Regions from separate parts of the Streptomyces sp. NPDC059373 genome, predicted to be linked through region 2. Evidence: riboswitches for the same ligand, from Rfam matches in the RefSeq annotation. Region 2 holds a riboswitch; the other holds the start of a gene.

Region 1 (8,067 bases), on a different contig from region 2:
GAAAGCCGTGGTGGACGCCTCCACGGGCGCCACCGCCACCTCGTAGGACCTCCTGGCCGTCACTCCGGCCACTCGTGGACCGGCTCCCCGGAGTGCATCAACTCGCAGTAGCGCAGGGTCATCGCGGCCAGCGCCCGCTGCCGGTCGAGGCCGCGCCCCAGCTCGCGGTGGAAGGCGTCCCGCTGCCAGGTCGCCCCGTTGGTACGGCGGGCACACCGCCCCTCGATGATGCCGAGGTAGTGGTCCCGGTCCACCGGGTCGATGCCCCAGCCGTCCAGCCCGGCGGCGGCGAGCGGCAGCAGTTCGTCGCGGACCAGGTCGACGGCGGAGACCTCGGTGAGGGAACCGGCCCGGCCGTTGCGGGGCCACCGCAGCACCGCGTCGATGCCGTCGCGGCAGGCGGCGTCGAAGTTCGCCTCGGCGGCGGCGAAGGGCAGCCGGCTCCAGACCGGACGGGGGGATTCGGCGAGCGCGCGGACCAGGCCGTAGTAGAAGGCGGCGTTGGCGATCACATCGGCGACCGTGGGCCCGGCGGGCATCACCCGGTTCTCGACCCGCAGGTGCGGTACGCCGTCCACGACCGCGTAGACCGGACGGTTCCAGCGGTAGATGGTGCCGTTGTGCAGGGTGAGTTCCTTCAGCTGCGGCACCCCGCCCTCGTCCAGCACCCGCAGCGGGTCCTCGTCCTCGCAGATCGGCAGCAGGGACGGGAAGTACCGTACGTTCTCCTCGAAGAGGTCGAACGCGCCGGCGATCCAGCGCTCGCCGAACCAGGTGATCGGGCGTACGCCCTGGGTCCGCAGCTCCTCGGGCCTGGTGTCGGTGGCCTGCAGGAACAGCGGAACCCGGGTCTCGCTCCACAGTTCGCGGCCGAACAGGAAAGGGGAGTTGGCGCCCATCGCGATCTGCGGCGCGACGGCCACCTGCGCCGCGTTCCACACGGCGGCGAAGCGGGCCGGGGTGACCTGCAGATGCATCTGCATCGAGGTGCAGGCGGCCTCGGGGGCGATCGAGGCGGAGGTCGTGGTGAGCCGCTCGACGCCGACGATGTCGAGGCTGATGTCCTCGCCTCGGGCGGCCAGTATCCGGTCGTTGAGCAGCATGTACCGGTCGGCGCGGGAGAGGTTGGCGGACACCAGGTCCTGGGCGCCGAGGGTCGGCAGGATGCCGGCCATGACGATATGGGCCCCGACCTCGTTGGCCTTGCGATCGGCATATCCCAATCCCATACGCAGCTCTTCGGCGAGCCGGTCGAGGACACGGCCGGAGAGCCGGTGCGGCGCGATATTCACTTCGATATTGAACTGAGCGAGTTCGGTCTGGAAATCCCGGCTCGCGATGCGCTCCAGCACCTCCTCGTTCATCATGCGCGGCAGCCCGTCGGAATCCGTGAGATTCAGCTCGATCTCCAGACCCATGAGATTGCGTGGCCGATCGAAGCGCTTCTCGTCCAGCAGCCGCTCCAGCCCCACCAGGCACTGCCGCAACTTCCGGCGGTAGCGCAGGCGGTCGGACAGGTCGAACCCGGTGGCTACGACCTTTTCCCCCATGGGGTGTCCCTCCTCGAACGGTCGGTGAACGGATGATGCCCAGCCTTAAGATCGACAACGCCCCTCAAACCTTCCCCATACGAGCCGCTCAACCGCTAAGCTTGCTCCGCAAGAGTTGTCGGGCACATTCCGCTGGCATGGCGCGGTATCCACGGAGGCGATCGCAGGCCTCGTGATAAAGACCGACGAGATTCAGCCATCCGCAGCAGCCCGGGAAGACCCGGTGTGCGCTGTGCATTTCCCCGTAAATACGGAGAAAATTGCACGCCAGGGCGGCGGAATAGCGCCTTGCCCGTAATCCTGATGACTGCTAGCCGAAACACTGAGCGAACACGCATCGTATAAACTCCGCACATATGGCAGAGACTCCGCGACCCGCCGGAAGCGCCCCGCAGGCATCCGGCCACGGGTGGGGATCCGCATGCCCACACCTTTCCCTGCCTGGGCCCAGGTCGCAGCTGACAGTGCCGTCCGCACCCGCCGTGTACCGCCGTGTCTCCCGATGAGAGGCCGCCCACCATGCCGCTGCAGGTACCCCCAGCACCCGCCCCAGCTCTGCGGAGCGTCCTGGCCGCACTGAGCTCACCCACCGCTGTCCGCGAGGCGCGCACCCCGGCGCTGCGCTCCGCCACGGGACCGCTCGTACCCGAGCACCCGCTTCCCATGCACGTTCTGGAACCCGCGAGTCCGGTGGCTGCCGTGACCGCGCCTTCGTACCAGTTGCCTCGCGCCCGGCTCACCGGCTGGCGCTTCCACATCCGCGCCGGCGAGCAGATCGCGGCCGGTGAGACCGTGCACACTCCCGACGGATGGGCCTTCTCGCACTTCTGCGAGGGTCCGTATCTGCTCTCTACGGAACGGGCGTTGCGGCAGGCGGAGCCCCTGGCGGCCACGTACCAGCCGCATCTGCTGTCCGTGCCGGGGCTGTACATGATGACCCTGTGGCTGCACAGCGATGTCACGGCCGATGCCGCGACCGCGCAGCCGGCGGCGGGCGATCTGCTGATCCCGCTCGCCCCTGCTCCGCCCGGGATCGCCGCGCACCGCATTCACCGGCTGTCCGACCTGGTCCCGGTGCTCACTCTGCGGCTGGCTCCCGCCCCCCTGCTGGGAACGAGTGCCTGACGGAAGAGAGGGCGGCAAAGCGGACACCCCCGTGACCATACGGTCACGGGGGTGTTGCTTTGTGCGAGCAACCGCCCGCGCGGGTGAATGCGTCCCCAACTAACAAGAAAAGCTCACACGAAATGCCTGCGGAATCACGTCAGTAGGGCAACACTGGACCCGACCGCACGAAACGGGGGCACGGTCATGAAGAAGGTACTTACCCCAGCCGGCCGCACATCACACCAAACGCAGCGAAAGACACCGTCCATGTGCCAGCACAAGCCGCATTGCCCGTCCGCCACCAGCCCCGACCGGGAGGCCGCCCAGGTGGTCGCCCACCACCCGGAGCAGGGCTGGAGCCTGCTGTGCAACGGCGTCCTCCTCTTCGAGGACACCGGCGAACTCCTGCCCGACGGGCAGATCATCGCACCGCACCGGCCTCTCGGCGTCGAGCTCATCGTGACGGCCGCCTGACAGCTGCTGGCTACGCCTCGTACTCGTCCAGCGGCGGGCACGAGCAGACCAGATTCCGGTCGCCGTAGGCGCCGTCGATACGGCGCACCGGCGGCCAGTACTTGTCCGCAACCGACACCCCGGCCGGGAACACGGCTTCCTCGCGGGAGTACGCGTGCTCCCATTCACCGCCGAGCGCGGCGGCGGTGTGCGGTGCGTTGCGCAGCGGGTTGTCGTCCGCCGGCCAGCCGCCGGCGCCCACCTTCTCGATCTCGCCGCGAATCGCGATCATGGCCTGGCAGAAGCGGTCCAGCTCCGCCAGATCCTCGCTCTCCGTCGGCTCGATCATCAGCGTCCCGGCCACCGGGAACGACATCGTCGGCGCGTGGAAGCCGTAGTCGATCAGGCGCTTGGCTACGTCGTCGACCGTCACGCCCGTCTCCTTGGTCAGCGGTCGCAGGTCGATGATGCACTCGTGCGCCACCAGCCCACCGGGGCCGGTGTACAACACCGGGTAGTGCGGTTCGAGCCGCTTGGCCACGTAGTTGGCGCCCAGCACCGCGACCTGCGTGGCGGCCTTGAGCCCCTCGGCGCCCATGAGACGTACGTACGCCCACGAGATCGGCAGGATGCCCGCCGAGCCCCAGGGCGCCGCCGAGACCGGGCCGACGCCGGTCGCCGGACCGGCCTCGGGCTGCAGCGGGTGGTTCGGGAGGTACGGCGCCAGGTGGGCGCGGACCGCGACCGGACCGACGCCGGGGCCGCCGCCGCCGTGCGGGATGCAGAAGGTCTTGTGCAGGTTCAGGTGCGACACGTCGCCGCCGAAGTGGCCCGGCTTGGCAAGCCCCACAAGGGCGTTGAGGTTCGCGCCGTCCACGTACACCTGGCCGCCCGCGTCGTGCACGGCCGCGCAGATGTCGCCGATGTGCTCCTCGAACACGCCGTGTGTGGAGGGGTAGGTGACCATCAGGACGGCCAGTTCGGCGCCGTACTGCTCGATCTTGGCGTGCAGGTCGGTGATGTCGACCTCGCCGTCGTCGCTGGTCTTGACGACCACGACCTTCATGCCGGCCATCACGGCGCTGGCGGCGTTGGTGCCGTGCGCCGAGGACGGGATCAGGCAGACCGTGCGCTGCGTGTCGCCGTTGGCCCGGTGGTAGGCGCGGACGGCCAGCAGGCCCGCCAGCTCGCCCTGCGATCCGGCGTTGGGCTGGAGGCTGACCTTGTCGTAGCCGGTGACCTCGGCCAGCTGCTCCTCCAGCCCACGGATGAGCGTGAGGTAGCCGGCGGCCTGCTCGGCCGGCGCGAAGGGGTGCAGCGCGCCGAACTCGGGCCAGGTGACCGGCTCCATCTCGGTGGTCGCGTTGAGCTTCATCGTGCAGGAGCCGAGCGGGATCATGCCCCGGTCCAGCGCGTAGTCCCGGTCGGCGAGGCGGCGCAGGTAGCGCAGCATCGAGGTCTCGGAGCGGTACTGGTGGAAGACCGGGTGGGTGAGGAAGTCGTCGGTGCGCAGCAGGGCGGCCGGAGCCGCGTCCTCGGTCGCCGCGTCCAGCGCGTCGACCTCACCGCTGACGCCGAACGCGCCCCAGACCGCGGTGAGCTGGTCGCGGCCCGTGGTCTCGTCACAGGCGATGCCGACCAGATCCGCGTCCACCTGGCGCAGGTTGACTCCCGCGTCGCGGGCGGTGGCCACCACCTCGGCGGCGCGGCCCGGCACGCGGGCGGTGATCGTGTCGAAGAAGGCGTCCGTGGTGACCTCGACGCCGCCGTCCCGCAGCCCCTGGGCGAGGATCGCGGCGTAGCGGTGGGTGCGGCGGGCGATGCCGCGCAGGCCGTCGGGGCCGTGGTAGACCGCGTACATCCCGGCCATGACGGCGAGCAGCACCTGCGCGGTGCAGATGTTGCTGGTGGCCTTCTCGCGGCGGATGTGCTGCTCGCGGGTCTGCAGGGCCAGCCGGTACGCCTTGTTGCCGTCGGCGTCGACCGAGACACCGACCAGACGGCCGGGCAGGCTGCGGGCGAACTGCGCGCGCACCGCCATGTATCCGGCGTGCGGGCCGCCGAAGCCCATGGGTACGCCGAAGCGCTGGGTGGTGCCGACGGCGATGTCCGCGCCCAGCTCGCCGGGCGAGGTGAGCAGGGTCAGCGCGAGGAGGTCGGCGGAGACGGTGACGACCGCGCCGAGGCCGTGCGCCTGCTCGATGACCGGCTTGAGGTCGCGTACGGCACCGGAGGCGCCCGGGTACTGCAGCAGGACGCCGAAGACACCGCGCTCGGCGACCTCGGCCGGGATGCCGTCGGACAGGTCGGCGACGACCACCTCGACGCCGGTGGGCTCGGCACGGGTCTGGATGACGGCGGTGGTCTGCGGGAAGGTGTCGGCGTCGACCAGGAAGACGCCGTCCTTGATCTTGCCGACCCGGCGGGACAGGGCCATCGCCTCGGCGGCGGCGGTGCCCTCGTCGAGCAGCGACGCGCCGGAGGTGGGGAGTCCGGTGAGGTCGGCGACCACGGTCTGGAAGTTGAGCAGCGCCTCCAGGCGGCCCTGCGAAATCTCCGGCTGGTAGGGCGTGTAGGCCGTGTACCAGGCCGGGTTCTCCATGACGTTGCGCAGGATCACCGGCGGGGTGAAGGTGCCGTAGTAGCCGAGGCCGATCATCGGGTGCAGCACCTGGTTGCGGTCGGCCAGCGAGCGCAGCTCGGCCAGGACGTCGGCCTCGGTGCGGGCGGCCGGAAGGCTCAGTGCCTGGGCGCTCTTGATGGCGGCCGGCACGGCGACGGCGGTCAGCTCGTCGAGCGAGCCGTAGCCGATCTGGGCGAGCATCTTGGCCTGGGCTGCCCGGTCGGGGCCGATGTGGCGGCCGGCGAAGGGAATGCCGCGCTCCAGCTCGGAGAGTGGGATGCGGTTGGCGGTCATCTGCGGAGGCCTCCTGGTCTGACGCACTGGCCTGACTCGATTGGGGCCTCCCCCTCTGTCATCTGAACCTGAGAGCTTCACCGCCCCGCGCGAGCGGAACGACTTTCACCGTCGGTGAGGCAGCGCCCCGAGGACGTCAGTGTCCTGAGACTCTTCCTGCTTTCCAGAGTGACCTCACCCATGCGGTACGGATGCCTGAGAGATTCCGGGGAGGAGTTGCTCCTTCGGCGCCCGGCTTGCCTGCACTGCCGGGACTCTCCCGCACGGGGTCTGCGGCCGCTGCCAGCCTACCAGCGCGACTCCCGACGCCGACATGTGACAGAAGGTGGCTTTCGTGACTAAATAGGATCAATTACGAGCAGTTGGAGGAACCGTGCAGACCGGTATCGATCCGCGCAGCCTGATCGGCCGCAGGGCCTTCGACATCAACGGAGTGAAGATCGGCACCGTCGACGAGGTCTACCTCGACGACGCGACCGGCCGGCCCGAATGGGCCGCCGTCCGGACCGGCCTCTTCAGCCGTGACGCCTTCGTCCCCCTGGAGCCCAGCGAGTTCGTCGAGGACCACCTTCGCGTCCCCTTCGACAAGGCCCTCATCAAGGACGCCCCCGACTTCGGCGTCGGCCGCCACCTCTCCCCCGAGCAGGAGCTCCAGCTCTACCACCACTACGGCCTGGAGGTCCCGTTCCCCGACGGCACGGCCGACCACGACTTCGGCACCCTGGCGGGCGAAAGCTGAGCGGCGAGGTCACTCCGACCGCCGTACCAGTGGCAGCGGCTCCGACGGCTCCAGGTCAGGCGCCTCCACCGGGAAGGTCCGCACCCTTCCCGGCACCAGCGACCACGGCTCCTCGAACCGTACGGTGACCCGGCCGACGCCACTGCCCTGCACCCAACCGGCGCCGTACACGGCATGCCGTACGTCCTGCCCGGGCAGCCAGCGCCGGATCGGCGCCGGCTCGTCCGCCGGGGTGGCCGCCACCGTGGGGCTGTCGATCGCCTCGTCGGCGGCCACGGCCTCCGCCGCCTGGGCGAACAGATCCTCCTGGGTGAAGTCGGCGAGCCCCGAGACGCCCACCCCGAGCAGCCGGACCCCGCCGGTCGTGTCCACGGCCTCGATCAGCCGCCCGGCCGTCTCGCGGACGACCGCCGGGTCGTCGGTCGGGGCCCGCAGCGTCTCGGAGCGGGTGAGCGTGCTGAAGTCGAAGCGCCGCACCTTGATCACCACGGTCCGCCCTGACCGCCCGGCGCCCCGCAGCCGCTTCACGCACCGGTCGGCCAGCCGGTCCAGCTCGGTCCTGACACGTATCCGGTCCGTCAGGTCGACGTCGAAGGTGTCCTCGACCGAGATCGACTTGTGCTCCCGCTCCGCGACCACCGGCCGGTCGTCCAGGCCCGCGGCCATGGCGTACAGCGACGCGCCGTGCGCCTTGCCCAGCAGCCGTACGAGCTCCGCCTCCCCCGCGTGCCGTACCTCCGCGATCGTGGCGAGCCCGGCCCGGCGCAGGTGCTCGGCGGTGGCCGGGCCGACCCCCGGAAGTGTGCGGGCCGTCATGGGGTCGAGCAGCGCGCGCTCGGTGCCGGGGTCGACGACGACCAGGCCGTCCGGCTTGGCCTCCTCCGAGGCGATCTTGGCGAGCAGCTTGGACGCCGCGAGGCCCACCGATGCCGTAAGCCCGGTGGCCGCCCTGATGTCGGCCCGCAGCTTCTCCGCCACCGCCCGGGGCCGGTCGCCGATCCCACCCGCCTCCAGGTCGACGAAGGCCTCGTCGAGGCTCAGCGGCTCCACCAGCGGTGACAGCTCCCCCAGCAGCCCCATCACCACGTCGCTGACCTGACGGTAGAGCTCGAAGCGCGGGATCAGATACGCCGCGTTCGGGCACAGCCGCCGGGCGTGCGCCATGGCCATGGCCGAGTGCACGCCGTGCACCCGGGCCTCGTACGACGCCGTCGCGACCACTCCGCGCGGTCCGAGGCCACCGACGACGACCGGCTTCCCCCGAAGACTCGGCTTCGACGCCTGCTCGACGGCAGCGAAAA
Region 2 (8,067 bases):
GACAGGACCGTCGCTCCTGTCGCCACCAGCAGTGACACCCAGGAGCCCTCGATGATGCGGGCGAGCATGTCGCGGCCGAACTGCGGGTCGACGCCCAGCGGGTGCGACCAGCTCATGCCGCCCCAGCCGCCCTTCGGCGCCAGCAGCTCCGGATCGACCAGATTCTGGTGGAACTCGTTCGGGTCGAGACCAAAGATCGACTCGATCGGCTTCGCCAACACCGCCAGGAGCACCAACAGCACGACGACGACGCCACCGGCGACCGCTACCTTGTCGCGCTTGAAGCGCATCCAGGCGATCTGGCCGAGAGAACGACCCTCGATCTCGCTCTTCTTTACCCCGCTGAGCACAGCCTCCGGCGGCGCTTCGGTCTGCGAAGCGGTGGCCTCGATCGGTGCGGTCATGGTGAAGCTGACCCCTCTCGCCAGTGGGTGACCGGCGCGCGCCCGCCGCGGTAGCGGCTCACATCATTCGTACAGGTGCACTTAGTGCGGTGCGGGCCGTTGCCCTTGCGCCGTGAGTCTTCATCGACATACCGATCACACACCAGTCCTCACATCGAATGGATGCGCAACCGTGATGTGGTGAATCATGGTCCGTTATTACCTTGTTGTTACGCGCGTTGACTGACTCTCATCCGATCGCCTTGCAGGGCCCGGAATCGCTACCGTCAGTGCATGGATGATCGGCTCCGCGCGGTGTGCGACCTCATGGTTCCCCTGGTCCGGGAGATGGCAGGGCTGCACGACTACGACGGCCAGGTGCAGGACCTCTCCCCCGACGGCGTACGCCGAGGACTCTCCGCGCTCGCCCACGCCCGGCGGGCCGGCGAGGCGCTGCCCGACCCCCACGACGAGGCCCATCTGTCGGTCTTCGAGGACACCCTCAAGATCCAGTACGGCGAGCTGGAGCTGCACCGGCGCGATCCGTATCCGCACCTGTCCAACCTCGAGCTGACCTCGTACGACCGCGAGTACGCGCCCCGCGAGGAGCGCGAGGAGGCCCGCCGCCGCCATCTGCTGCAGTGGCCGGACGCCGTCGACGCCGCCATCGCCTCACTCGACCGGGTCAGCGCGCCCGTCGCCGCCGCGCTGCTGGGCGCCGTACAGGGGCTGGCCTCCGAGCTGGACCCGGACCACCAGCCCGAAGCGGTCGCCGCCCTGGAGGCGCACGGCCGGCTGGTCGCCCACATCGCCCGGGCCGCCGAGACCGGTGACCCCGACCCCCGGCTCGGCGGCGAGGCCCTGGCGGCCCTGATGGGGAGCCAGGAGGGCATGCGGGTCGACCTGTCCGCGCTGGCCGACGAGGCCGACCGTGAACGCACCCGGCTCACCGAGCTGTTGACCGACTCCTGTGCCCGGCTCGACCCCACCCGAACCGTCGACCAGCTCATCCCCGAACTCCTCGCCGACCACCCCGCCGCGGAGGGCGTGATCCCCGAGGCCGCCCGGCTCACCGACGAGGTCATCGAGTTCACCCGCAAGAAGCGGCTCGTCCCCTGGCTCGACGGCGACTGCCTCGTCGGCCCCGCCCCGCCCTCCCGCCGCTGGTCCATGGCCATGATGACCTGGGCCGCCCCCGGCGAACCCGACTCCGCCTCCTGGTACCACGTCACCCCGCCCGACCCCGACTGGCCCGAGGACGAACGCGAGGAGTGGCTCTCCGTCTTCAGCCGCACCAGCCTCCCCGCGATCACCGTCCACGAGGTCGCCCCGGGCCACTTCGCCCACGGCCGCGCCCTGCGCCACGCGCCGACCGAGGTACGGCGCGTGCTGCACTCCCTCTCCTTCTGCGAGGGGTGGGCCCACTACGTCGAAGAGGTCTGCCTCGAGGAGGGCTTCCGCAGCCGCGACCCCCGCTTCGCGATCGGCGTCGCCCTCGAAGCGCTCGTCCGGGTGACCCGGCTGTCCTGCGCCATCGGGCTGCACACCGGCGCCCTCTCCCTCGACGACGCCACCGCCCTCTTCATGCGCGACGCCCACCTCGCCCGCGCCGGCGCCGCGTCCGAAGCCCGCCGCGGCACGTTCGACGCGGGCTACGGCCGCTACACCTGGGGCAAGCTCGAAATCCTCCGCCTCCGCGACCGCGCCCGCCACGCCTGGGGCCCCGACTTCTCCCTCGAGCGCTTCCACGGCGCCCTCCTCCACCTCGGCAGCCCGCCGTTGGGGCTGCTGGGCGCTGCGCTTCGCGACTCCTGACCACCGGGTTGTGGGAGTACGTTCCGCAAGGCGAGCGAAGCGAGGTGAGGGTCCCCCCGGCCGAAGGCTGGGGGTGGGGGCACCTCCCAAAGGAAGCTTTGGGGGAAGCTGGCACAACCCGGCCACGGACCCGCGCTGAAGAACGCACGCGTCCGGGGTCCAGGGGCAGCGCCCCTGGTTTCGGGAAGGGGCGGGGTGGGGGAACTCCCCACCGGCGTCTGCCGGCAGACGCGGACGGGGAGTCAGTGCCACGGGGCCACATCAGCCGAAGAACACAGCCGCACGGGTGGGAAAAGCCCGCCGCAGGCGCAACGGCGCCGCGGCCGACGAATTGGGTCAGCGCCCCGCAGGGCTGGTGCCCCAGCCCCACGCTGCGCCGCCCGGCGCAGGGGCGGAGCCCTGGGCGTCGCGGTCGTAGAAGGGCTGTGCCCGCACCCGCATCCACATGGCGACGGGGTCGTACTCGTCGGCCATGGCGACGGTGGAGACCGGCAGGCCCTGGGGGACGCCGGCGATGGACTGCTGCATCATCACGCGGACCGATTCGACCGCGGCGGGCCCGGCGTCGTACATGTCCAGCCCGATCGCGAGGTACGGCTCGCCGAGCGCGGGCTGGACCCAGGCCCGCCGCAAGGCGCGTACGACGGGGGTGCGGTGGGCGTGCCGGACGAGCAGGGCGTAGTACTGGGGGATCTGGAGGGCGGGCTCGGTGATGGTGAGGGGCCCCGCGGGGAGGCGGTCGAGGCCGGCCGCGATGCGCCGAAGGTCGAGCCAGGGGATGCCGACGCCGCCGCCGGGGGCGTGCGGGTTGAGCCAGAGGCCCCAGCGGTCGGGGAAGAGGGAGGCGGCGATGTCGCGGCCGGAGACAACCTCGTGGGCCCGGGCCCAGCCGCTGGCGGACAGCTCCTGCGGGGAGGTCACGCAGGGCGCGTAGCCGTAGCCGGCGACCTCCATGTTGCCGTACTGCGCCTCGGCCGTGCCCGGCGCACCCTGCCAGAGCAGCATCCAGATCCGGCTGTCGGCGAATGTCCGGAGCAGGTCTTCGTAGGCGTCGTATCTGCCGGGGGTCACCTGCCGGAGCACATGCTCCAGGCCGACCCCTCCCGCGCCCGCGCTCACGTGGACCCGCCTTTTCTCTCAAGCTCGCTCCGAAGCCCTGTCGGGGCTCATCAAACCAGGTTATGCGCCCTCAGTCTCGCGTGAAGAAGGGCTGTACCCGCTCCAGCATCCAGTCGCCGACCGGGTCCTGGGCGATGTCGAGAAGTACCAGGTTGACCGGCCACGGCACCGGCACCGCGCCGAGGGCACGCCCGAGCGCGGTCATCGCCTCGGTGCGGTCCTCCTCCTGCCAGCGGTCGAGCTCGACGCCGATGAAGAGGGCGGGCGGGTCGCCCTCGACGCTGGCGAGCGCGCGCCGGGCACTGAGCACGACCGGGGTGACCGCGAACTCCCCCGCCGCCACGGCCAGGAACTCCACCGGCTCCTCGTCCAGCCCCGGCTCCCACAGCCGCACCCGCGCGCCGGTCGGCGACCCGGGGGCCCGGTCCATACGATCCGTACGGCACAGCTCCATCACGGCGGCCGGCGGCAGCGGGATCCCCACCGCGCCCCCGGGGTTGACGGCGATGCCGATCTGCGGCGGCAGTCCGCGCGCGAACTCCCGCACCGGTGCCACGGTGAAGGACATCCCGTTGGCGGCCTGCAGGAACTGCTGCTCGGAGCTGAAGACCGGTACGTAGACCATGCCGTCCAGCTCGATCGTGGCGAGGTCGAGGTCCGCGCTGTCCGGGCCGCCGCCGTTCGGCAGCGGCACCCACACGTGGGAGCGGCCGAGGACCTCCATCACCCGCGCGGTCGCGCCGGGGTCGCCCATGGCGGCGGACAGCACCTCTTCGAGCTCGTTGGCGGGCCAGCCGCCGTAGCCCGGCGGGGCCTCCGGTATGCGCTGCGCCGGAATCTCCATGACTACCCACCTGCCGACGTACCTGCTGCTTGTACGGAAACCCTATCGGGAAACCGCCTCTGTCGACCCGCTCGGGTAACCCTGATGGACACGGATAGCGACGGTCAGGTTGCGTTAAGTCACATCATCTTCCAAGGATGGGTCAGGAAAGCACCGAACCCCGACCTTTTGGGAGAAACACGGACATGCGTATCAGCAATCTCGCTGCCACGGCCATAGCTGCATCGCTCGCCGGGTCGCTCACCCTCGGAGTCGCCGGGATCGCCGGGGCAACCGTCCACGCTCCGACCCGCGTCAGCGTCGTCGCGGACACGGGCGCGGCGTCCGCGGCCACCCCGGCGGCGGACGTCATCGCCAAACTGGGTGACACGCTGACCTACGGGGCCAAGCTGAGCCAGGAGGCAATGGCCCAGGCTCCGGACGTCGGCAAGCTCCAGGAGCTGCAGCGCAGCCTCAAGACGGCCGCCGACCAGCTGACGACAAGCCTCGGCCAGGCGGCGACCGCCAAGCCGGCGGCTGACAAGCCCGCGGCTGACATGCCTGCCATGCCGGCGGACAAGCCGGCGGCCGACAAGCCCGCCGCTGACCTGCCCGCCATGCCGGCGGACAAGCCCGCGGACAAGCCGGCCGAGGCGACCAAGGGTCTTGGCCACCGCGACGCCACCCCCATCGACGACGCGTTGGCGAAGGTCAACGACCAGCTGAAGACCCTGACCACGGACGTCACCGAACTGGTGGCGGCGGTGGGCAACAAGGACACCGCCAAGGTCACGGCCCTCGTTCCCAAGATCCTTGGGGACCTGACCTCGCTGACGACCTCCGTCCCGACCATCCTGACGACGCTGCTGGCCGGCGTGCTGCCGGTACAGCTGCCGATCGCGCTGGACAACGACCCGAACCAGCAGAGCGCCCCCAACGCCCCGCAGGCCCCCGAGGTCCCGGCTGCTCCGCAGGCCCCGCAGGCCCCGGACCAGCCCAACGCCCCGGAGAACGCCGTCACCCCGCAGGCCCCGGAAGCCCCCCAGGCTCCTCAGGCCCCGCAGGACCAGCAGGCTCCGGCCGCCCCGCAGGCTCCGGCGGCGGACCCGCAGGCCCCTGCGGCTCCCGCGGTTGCCCCGCAGCTCAACGCGCCGCAGATCGCGGAGACCGCCGAGAGCACCGGCTGAAAGAAATCCCGCACCGTGGCCCGGGCCGCTCAGCCTTCGCAGTCGAACGCGATGGCACCGAGCGCCCGGGCCGCGGCGCGATCCAGCAGTACCGCCGACACGCACGCAGCCGGCAGCTTCCCGGCCCGCGCCGCCGCCACCAGCCGCCGCGTGGCCCTGCGATGCCTGGCCATCGCGTACGCCGACACCCCGCGCCCGCGTGAGCGCTGCCCGTCCCGGGCGGCCTCCTCGGTCACGTCGAGCACCAGCAGATGCATGCCCCGGCCGCGCACTGCGGCCTGCCGGGCGAGCCAGTTCCGTACCCACGGCAGCGTTCCGCAGTCGTGGACGACCACGCTGTCCCCCGAGCGCAGTGCCCGCCGCATCCCGGCGTAGTGCGCGATCCGCACCAGCGGGCGGTAGACGGTGTAGGGCAGCCGCCGCGGCAGCCGCGCCGCCCAACGCAGCCGTACGTCCTGCGAGTCGATCAGCCGGGCGTCCTTCGCGCGCCGCATCAGGGTGCTCTTGCCGCCGCCGGGCAGGCCGGACACGACGAGCACGTCGCCGGCGGGGTAGCTGAGCGTCCGGACGGCGAGTCCGCGCAGGTCGGTCAGCCGCCCGGGCCTGGTCCGTGCCGGGACCCGAACCGCCCGCCGGGGTGCGGCCACGCCCCTCGCTGTCGCGTACGAACCGCTCAGACCCACCGGCACAGCGATCGCCCTCCCCGTCCCATATCTTCAAGAAAGGGTAATGGGGAGACCAACAGCTTCCTATGAGCGCGTCGTGATCGGGACGGGGCCGGGACCCCGCCGGGACACGATCGCGACAAGACCCGGAGCGCGTGCAATGATGGCCGCTCAATCTCATACAGGCCGTTCGAGGCCGCGCGGGAGAGCCCCGACCGGGTGACCGGAAGGGCGCCGAAGGAGCAAGTCCTCCCTTGAATCTCTCAGGCACAGTTACCGCGCGGACGAGGCACATCTGAAAAGCGGGCAGCCCCTCGCGGTGCGCTGCCCCACCCAAGGTGCAAACCTCGGTCCCCGTCAGGGGTCCAGGTGAACCTCTCAGGTTCCGATGACAGATGGGGAGGAGTCCTCGCCACGCCTGCCTTCTGGGAGCCCCGTCCGATGATGACGCCGACGCCTGCCGCCCCCCGCCGTACCGCGCTCGACGCGCTGCACCGCGCGCTCGGCGCCACGATGACCGACTTCGCCGGCTGGGACATGCCGCTGCGCTACGGCAGCGAGCGCGACGAGCACAACGCCGTACGCACCCGGGCCGGGCTCTTCGACCTCTCCCACATGGGCGAGATCACGGTCACCGGCCCGCAGGCCGGGCAGGCCCTGGACCACGCACTCGTCGGCCACATCTCCGCGCTCGCGGCCGGCCGGGCCCGCTACACCATGATCTGCCAGGAGGACGGCGGCATCCTGGACGACCTGATCGTCTACCGGCTGGACGAGTCCGAGTTCATGGTCGTCGCCAACGCCTCCAACGCCCAGGTGGTGCTCGATGCGGTCACCGCCCGGGCGGCCGGCTTCGAGGCGGACGTACGGGACGACCGGGACGCGTACGCGCTGATCGCGGTCCAGGGCCCGGAGTCGCCGGGGATCCTGGCCTCGCTGACCGATGCCGACCTGGACGGGCTGAAGTACTACGCCGGGCTGCCCGGCACCGTGGCCGGCGTCCCGGCGCTGATCGCCCGCACGGGCTACACCGGCGAGGACGGCTTCGAGCTCTTCGTGGCCCCGGCCGACGCCGAGAAGCTGTGGCAGGCGATCACCGAGGCGGGTTCGCCGGTGGGCCTCGTGCCGTGCGGGCTGTCGTGCCGGGACACGCTGCGGCTGGAGGCGGGGATGCCGCTGTACGGGCACGAGCTGACGGCCGCGCTCACCCCCTTCGACGCCGGGCTCGGCCGGGTCGTGAAGTTCGACAAGCCCGGTGACTTCGTGGGCCGCGAGGCGCTCCGGGCCGCCGCCGACCGGCCCGTCCGCAAGCTGGTCGGCCTGGTCGCCGAGGGCCGCCGGGTCCCCCGGGCGGGCTACCCCGTCGTCGCCGACGGCAAGGTCATCGGCGAGGTCACCTCCGGCGCGCCGTCCCCGACCCTGGGCAAGCCGATCGCCATCGCGTACGTGGACGCCGAGCACGCGGCGCCGGGCACCGAGGGCGTGGGAGTCGACATCCGCGGTACGCATGAGCCGTACGAGGTCGTCGCGCTTCCCTTCTACAAGCGCGCCCGCTGAAACCCCTCAACACCCCTTTCACGAGCACACCACCGCATCCAGGAGAATCAGGTCATGAGCAACCCCCAGCAGCTGCGCTACAGCAAGGAGCACGAGTGGGTCTCCGCCGCCGAGGCGGGAGTCTCCACCGTGGGCATCACTTCGCACGCCGCCGACGCGCTCGGCGATGTCGTGTACGTCCAGCTCCCGGAGGTCGGCTCCACGGTCACCGCGGGCGACACCTGCGGTGAGCTGGAGTCGACCAAGTCGGTCAGCGACCTGTACGCGCCGGTCACCGGCGAGGTCACCGAGGTCAACCAGGACGTCGTGGACGACCCGGCACTGGTGAACTCCGCCCCCTTCGAGGGCGGCTGGCTCTTCAAGGTGAAGGTCGGCGAGGAGCCGGACGACCTGCTCTCCGCCGACGAGTACGCCTCCTTCACCGGCAACTGACCTGACGTAGGAACCAGATCGGGATACTGATGTCTCTCCTCAACAGCTCCTTGCACGAACTCGACCCCGACGTCGCCGCCGCCGTC

Evidence for each region. Region 2 has a riboswitch for glycine ahead of gcvT (glycine cleavage system aminomethyltransferase GcvT). Riboswitches for the same ligand answer to the same signal wherever they lie in the genome.
Region 1: another riboswitch for glycine. It lies ahead of gcvP (aminomethyl-transferring glycine dehydrogenase); the one in region 2 lies ahead of gcvT (glycine cleavage system aminomethyltransferase GcvT).

The regions. Positions count from the first base shown of each region.
Region 1 covers NZ_JBHYXC010000073.1:8,852-16,918, reverse strand. Annotated here, with positions in the region: gene ACFXJ5_RS40050 (substrate-binding domain-containing protein) at 1-46, shown strand, start outside; gene ACFXJ5_RS40045 (glutamate--cysteine ligase) at 60-1,550, opposite strand; gene ACFXJ5_RS40040 (hypothetical protein) at 2,070-2,675, shown strand; gene ACFXJ5_RS40035 (DUF5999 family protein) at 2,925-3,131, shown strand; gene gcvP (aminomethyl-transferring glycine dehydrogenase) at 3,142-6,027, opposite strand; glycine riboswitch at 6,076-6,199, opposite strand; glycine riboswitch at 6,201-6,299, opposite strand; gene ACFXJ5_RS40025 (PRC-barrel domain-containing protein) at 6,401-6,766, shown strand; gene ACFXJ5_RS40020 (DNA polymerase IV) at 6,776-8,067, opposite strand, start outside.
Region 2 covers NZ_JBHYXC010000026.1:22,113-30,179, forward strand. Annotated here, with positions in the region: gene ACFXJ5_RS28390 (ABC transporter permease) at 1-404, opposite strand, end outside; gene ACFXJ5_RS28395 (DUF885 family protein) at 678-2,198, shown strand; gene ACFXJ5_RS28400 (enhanced serine sensitivity protein SseB C-terminal domain-containing protein) at 2,535-3,317, opposite strand; gene ACFXJ5_RS28405 (enhanced serine sensitivity protein SseB) at 3,388-4,161, opposite strand; gene ACFXJ5_RS28410 (hypothetical protein) at 4,347-5,327, shown strand; gene ACFXJ5_RS28415 (AAA family ATPase) at 5,357-5,974, opposite strand; glycine riboswitch at 6,184-6,281, shown strand; gene gcvT (glycine cleavage system aminomethyltransferase GcvT) at 6,437-7,549, shown strand; gene gcvH (glycine cleavage system protein GcvH) at 7,604-7,981, shown strand; gene glyA (serine hydroxymethyltransferase) at 8,011-8,067, shown strand, end outside.